2 regions of the Serratia sp. HNCC26DJ244 genome follow, and region 1 is predicted to be linked to the other one. Evidence: predicted binding sites of a transcription regulator. Region 1 holds the regulator's gene; the other holds the start of a gene.
What was found. The regulator PurR, encoded in region 1, represses purine synthesis genes. The targets are predictions, from matches to a motif close to CANGCAAACGTTTGCNTG.

Region 1 (3,175 bases):
AACTTCCACCGCTGGTATCTTCAACAACGCCGCACAGGTATGGAACCACACCTTCTATTGGCACTGCCTGTCACCACAAGGCGGCAATGAGCCAACGGGTGCTGTCGCTGAAGCCATCAACAAATCTTTCGGTTCTTTCGCTGCATTTAAAGATCAATTCACCGATGCCGCAATAAAGAACTTCGGCTCCGGCTGGACCTGGCTGGTGAAAAAAGCTGATGGTTCACTGGCAATCGTCAGTACTTCCAATGCAGCAACCCCACTGACTGGCGCTGACAAGCCGTTATTGACGGTTGACGTTTGGGAACATGCTTATTATATCGACTATCGTAATGCACGCCCTAAATACCTGGAAAACTTCTGGGCGTTGGTCAACTGGGCATTTGTAGCAGAAAACCTGGCTTAATCGCAGGCAATTGCTCAGAGAACAGTGACCTATAGAGCTGTTACTCATAAAGCTATTACCAATAAAGAAGGCGCGGAATTTTTCCGCGCCTTAATTTATTGTACTCGTCATTAACATTGCTGTGGCTGACCGCCCAGCAACCTGAATGAACTAATTCAATGCGGCAATAAGGCCGAACGTCACAATCATTACCAATGCACAGCAGGTGGTAAACAATGACATCTTCAAATTGGTATCCATAAACGTCTCCCTCTCTATGATCTTCGTCGTACTGTAAGTGGTATGGTTCCTGGTTGCCCTGTCGTGACGTAGCTGCCTTAGTAACCGGGGGGCTGCTTACTGATTTGCCCCGTTATGACTACTTATTGTTACTGCTCATTGCGACTACTCATTGCAACCGGAATAAACTCAGGTATGTGGTTACTCAAGCATAAGCGACGCAGCCAATACAGCAAATCATTTTTCCCACAGTTCGTGACTTATCTCTTGTTATCCCAGTAGTCTATGCCCCCATTACAATCTAAATGACGGCGTATCCGTTATGGCTCGAATAAACTTGATGTTAAATACATGATTAGCTCTTCCACTTTGCTGCAATATACGACAAAATCGCCCATTCATAACCGCATACCGGTGTAATGCCCTCCTGTTTAAGCGACTGACGAATTCAGTACTAAAAACTCAGTTTTCGCTTATCTAAATAGCTATGCCTCCAGGTGGGTATGATGCAGGTTAGCTGAGCGTTGAGCGCATGGATGCGCGATACGAGCCCCCACGGATGGGTTCACGGCGTGTCAGCGTTCCGCATCGTGCCCACAAGCCAGATGCTTAACGTGAAGCGACATCAGGTACGGTTATCTAGACAGGTAGGCAAACGATTAACATCATACCTACATAATGGACATGTAGGTTTAGGAGTCATTTTTTACATGGCAACGATTAAAGATGTAGCCAAGCGCGCGGGCGTTTCCACAACGACCGTTTCACACGTTATTAATAAAACGCGTTTCGTCGCCGAAGAGACTAAGGTAGCCGTTTGGGCTGCAATTAAGGAGCTACATTATTCGCCCAGTGCAGTGGCCCGTAGTCTGAAGGTTAATCATACCAAATCGGTGGGTTTGCTGGCGACCTCCAGCGAGTCCCCCTACTTTGCCGAAGTGATCGAGGCAGTAGAAAACAGTTGCTATAGCCAAGGCTATACCTTGATCTTATGCAACTCACACAATGATTTGGACAAGCAACGAGCCTATCTGTCGATGCTGGCGCAAAAACGCGTTGATGGCTTGCTGGTAATGTGCTCCGAATATCCAGAGCCTTTACTGGAAATGCTGGAAGATTACCGCAATATCCCTATGGTGGTCATGGATTGGGGCAGCGCACGCAAGGATTTTACTGATACCATTATTGATAATGCTTTTGCTGGCGGTTACCTGGCTGGCCGTTATCTTATCGAACGTGGGCACCGGGATATCGGCGCGATTCCTGGCCAACTTTCGCGTAATACCGGCGGTGGACGTCATCAGGGATTCCTCAAAGCGCTACAGGAAGCACATATCGACATCCGCGAAGAGTGGATCGTTCAAGGTGATTTCGAGCCGGACTCTGGTTACCAAGCCATGCACCAGATCCTGTCGCAAAAGCAACACCCAACCGCCGTTTTCTGTGGCGGTGATATTATGGCGATGGGTGCCATCTGTGCTGCTGATGAACTGGGGTTGCGCGTACCACAAGATATTTCGGTGATCGGGTATGACAATGTGCGTAATGCTCGCTACTTTACCCCGGCACTGACCACTATCCATCAACCCAAAGAACGCTTGGGTGAAATGGCCTTCACCATCCTGCTGGACCGCATTACCAGCAAGCGTGAACAATCCAAAGTAATCGAAATTCACCCAACCCTGATCGAACGCCGTTCCGTCGCCGATGGTCCTTTTATCGATTACCGTCGTTAATCGCTCACGCCGGGAAGCTGCAGACTTTCCGGCGAGTTCTCGCTCAGCCATTCCTGATTAAGCGTTTCACTGTCACCCAGATAGTTGAGTAACCAAGACATGGCGGGTGACTGCGCTTTTTGCTGCCAGGTAAGGCAACAAGCACTCGGAGGAAAGGGTTCACGCAGTTGTAACTCCACCAACTCTCCGCTTTGTACCAACGGTAATACCCGGTGGGCTGGCGCCATGCCCACACACAAGCCACTACATAGGCAATCTACCGCAGAAATCCAATCAGGCACCATTAAGCGCCGTTGGTTATCCAGCGACCAAGTTACCCGTTTGGGTAAATTCCGTGATGTATCCTCTAACACCAGCGAAGGGTAAGCGCGTAATTGCTCATCACTGAGGGGGCCTTTCATCGCCGCCAAAGGATGACTGGCGCTGACCACACAAAGCCAATTGATAAAGCCCATATCACGGAATGCATAGCCCCCCCCTACGGGCACAGCGCGTGTCGCACCGATAGCCATATCCACACGGCCATCAACCAAGGCATCCCATACCCCATTAAACACCTCTGGCTGCAGCACCAACTCCATATCAGAAAAATGGTGATAAAAATCCAGTAATAGCTGGCGGCTACGCTGTGGCTTTACAATCAAATCAACTGCAATTCTTAACTGACCACGCCAACCATTAGCAACCTGCTGGCACTGTCGACGCGCATCAAGCATTTTTTTGATAACAACTCGCGCCTCTTTAATAAACAGTGAGCCCGCAGGTGTTAATTCCACATTACGGTGATGGCGCACAAAGAGAGGGACCGCCAACC
Region 2 (3,175 bases), on a different contig from region 1:
AGGCTTCATAGCCCCGGGCATAACCGTAGGTGAGTGACGGGTAGTAGCGCTTTTGGCTCAACATGGGCAGGCGCTGTTTCACATCAACCCAGCTATCGGGGTTACCTCGCTGGCTTTTTGTCAGTTTGCGCGCATCCAGCATATGGCCCCAGCCCATATTGTAGGCGGCCAACGCGAACCAGATACGCTCATCTTCCGGTACCGTCTCTGGTACTTTTGCCATCAGGTTTTGTAGATAAAGCGCCCCACCTTGAATGCTCTCTTCCGGGTCGAGCCTGTCGTTGACGCCTAATCCTTCGGCGGTTGCTCTGGTCAGCATCATCAGCCCACGTACACCGGTGCGAGAGGTCGCCAGTGGGTCCCAATGAGATTCTTGATAGGCGACAGCAGCCAGCAACTTCCAATCAATGTCATTGGCATGTTTTTCAAACAATGACTGGAAGGTCGGTAATACTGAATCGATAGCCGAGAGGAAAGTTCGGGTATCGACATAGTCGAAGCTACCCACATGACCGAGATATTTTTCTGCCAGGCGAGCTAAGGTGCCGTCTTCTATTCGTTGGCTAGAGAAATCCAGCAGCGCGGCATACAAGCTTTGGTCACCGCTGCGCTTCAAGTACCAGGTTACTGGTTTTTCTTCCGTCACATCAAAGGCTACCGCCAGTTGCGGGTGGATACGTTGCAGCAGCGCAACGGTCACCGAGTCACTGATGGTGTAATCCAACTTCCCCTCAGCCACCTGTTCCAGCAGTTCTTTAGCCGAGAGGTTGCCAGAGGTTTCCCAACTGAGATTAGGATATTGCTTCTGCCTGAGTTGCTTTAGTGTGCTGTCATGGGCTGAACCAGAAGCAACCACCAGCTTGCCGGTCATATCCGCAAACATTTTAGGCCGTGGTGCGCCCAACCGGTAAACCACTTGTTGTGAAACGGAATAATAAGCGGGACCCGCGCTGGTGCGGCTGAGGCGGTCAGGATGATAGATCAGACCAGCAGCCAACAGGTCAGCACGACCGCTATGCAGGTCCTCAAACAATTCGTTGATATTTTTATGCGGGATCATCACCAGTTTTACCCCGAGATAGTTGGCAAAACTTTTTGCCAACTCATAATCAAGGCCTTTCGGCCCTTCAGGCGTGGTGACATAGCTCAACGGTGAATTTAAGGTACTGACCCGCAGTTCACCGCGTGACTTGATGGCGTCAAGTTGGCTACCGAACTCCCCAGGCCAGCGAATATTTGGCCATAGAGCCAAGGCCAGCAATAGGGCGACAATACTGATTGAAATGTAGTTTATTTTTAGTATTTTCAAACAATTATCTCATTTAAGCGTCTGCTTGCCATTGATTGTGTGACGCTGCAATTATCATGGTTAAATGACCAGTACCGGAGCATTTTGCGTAAGAAAAGGCCAGTGTGCAACTTTATTGACGGATTATGACAATTCAATGGTGAGTATATCTTTTGTCAATAATAGCTACGCAAACGGTTTCGTTGTCGGCGTGGATTCTCTATAATGACGCGCGTTTTCCCCTGTTGCGCCCAATGAAGTGCTGGATCCAGTTGCTTCGAAGACGAGAGAACTTTGATTATGGAAATACTGCGTGGTTCGCCCGCTTTGTCGGCTTTTCGTGTTACCAAATTGCTGTCACGCTGCCAGGAAGCTCAACTTCCGATCAGTGATATCTATGCCGAATATGTCCACTTTGCTGATGTGAGTGCGCCATTAAGTGCTGAGGACCACGCCAAACTGCAGCGGTTGCTCAAGTATGGTCCTTCACTTGCAGAACACGCCCCTGAGGGGCAACTGCTACTGGTGACGCCGCGTCCGGGTACGATTTCTCCATGGTCATCTAAAGCCACTGACATTGCCCATAACTGTGGTTTGACACAGGTGGTTCGTCTGGAGCGTGGCTTGGCATTTTATGTCATAGCCCCAACACTGAATGAGACTCAGAAGCAGATACTCGCTAGCTTGCTGCATGACCGCATGATGGAAACGGTATTCACTGAACTCCAGCAGGCAGAAAAACTGTTCTCTCACCACCAACCGGCTCCCTATCAGGTGATTGACCTATTAGGGCAAGGCCGTAGTGCGTTGGAGCAGGCCAATATCAAACTGGGTTTGGCATTGGCACCGGATGAAATTGATTATTTGCTGAATGCCTTTACTCAGTTGGGACGTAATCCTAGCGATATTGAGTTGTACATGTTTGCCCAGGCCAACTCTGAACATTGTCGTCATAAAATTTTTAATGCCGACTGGGTGATTGATGGCAAACCGCAGCCGAAGTCCTTGTTCAAAATGATCAAAAATACCTTCGAACAGACGCCGGATTATGTTTTGTCCGCTTATAAAGACAATGCGGCGGTCATGGAAGGGTCACAGGTAGGGCGTTTCTTTGCGGCAGCGGGCAGTGATCAGTATGACTATCATCAGGAAGCCGCGCATATCTTGATGAAAGTTGAGACCCATAACCACCCAACCGCCATTTCCCCTTGGCCGGGAGCGGCTACCGGTTCTGGCGGTGAGATCCGTGACGAAGGTGCCACAGGGCGCGGAGCAAAACCGAAAGCAGGTTTAGTGGGTTTTTCTGTATCCAACTTGCGTATCCCTGGGTTTGAACAACCCTGGGAGCAGGATTTTGGTAAGCCAGAGCGGATCGTCACGGCACTGGATATTATGACCGAAGGCCCATTGGGCGGGGCGGCATTTAATAATGAATTTGGCCGCCCGGCATTGGTGGGTTACTTCCGTACTTATGAAGAACGTGTTAACAGCCATAATGGTGTTGAACTCCGTGGTTACCATAAGCCGATTATGCTGGCTGGCGGTTTGGGTAATATCCGTGCTGACCACGTGCAAAAAGGCGAGATCAGCGTAGGTGCCAAACTGGTGGTACTGGGTGGCCCGGCAATGAATATCGGTTTGGGTGGTGGCGCCGCTTCCTCGATGGCCTCGGGGCAATCGGATGCCGACCTGGATTTTGCCTCAGTACAGCGTGATAACCCGGAAATGGAACGCCGTTGCCAGGAAGTGATTGACCGCTGCTGGCAGTTGGGAGCCAGTAACCCTATCCTGTTTATTCATGATGTCGGGGCGGGTGGTCTGTCAAATGCGATGCCGGAACTGGTCAGCGATGGTGGCCGGGGTGGGCGTTTTGAGCTGCGCGATATT

Region 2: a site for PurR is predicted at 1,476-1,493, ahead of purL (phosphoribosylformylglycinamidine synthase). Genes of this name have one in related genera too.

The regions. Positions count from the first base shown of each region.
Region 1 is NZ_JBXUGO010000003.1:271,185-274,359, reverse strand. Features, by position in the region: gene sodB (superoxide dismutase [Fe]) at 1-406, shown strand, start outside; gene cydH (cytochrome bd-I oxidase subunit CydH) at 557-646, opposite strand; gene purR (HTH-type transcriptional repressor PurR) at 1,336-2,361, shown strand; gene punR (DNA-binding transcriptional activator PunR) at 2,358-3,175, opposite strand, start outside.
Region 2 is NZ_JBXUGO010000011.1:102,253-105,427, reverse strand. Features, by position in the region: gene mltF (membrane-bound lytic murein transglycosylase MltF) at 1-1,309, opposite strand, end outside; gene purL (phosphoribosylformylglycinamidine synthase) at 1,586-3,175, shown strand, end outside.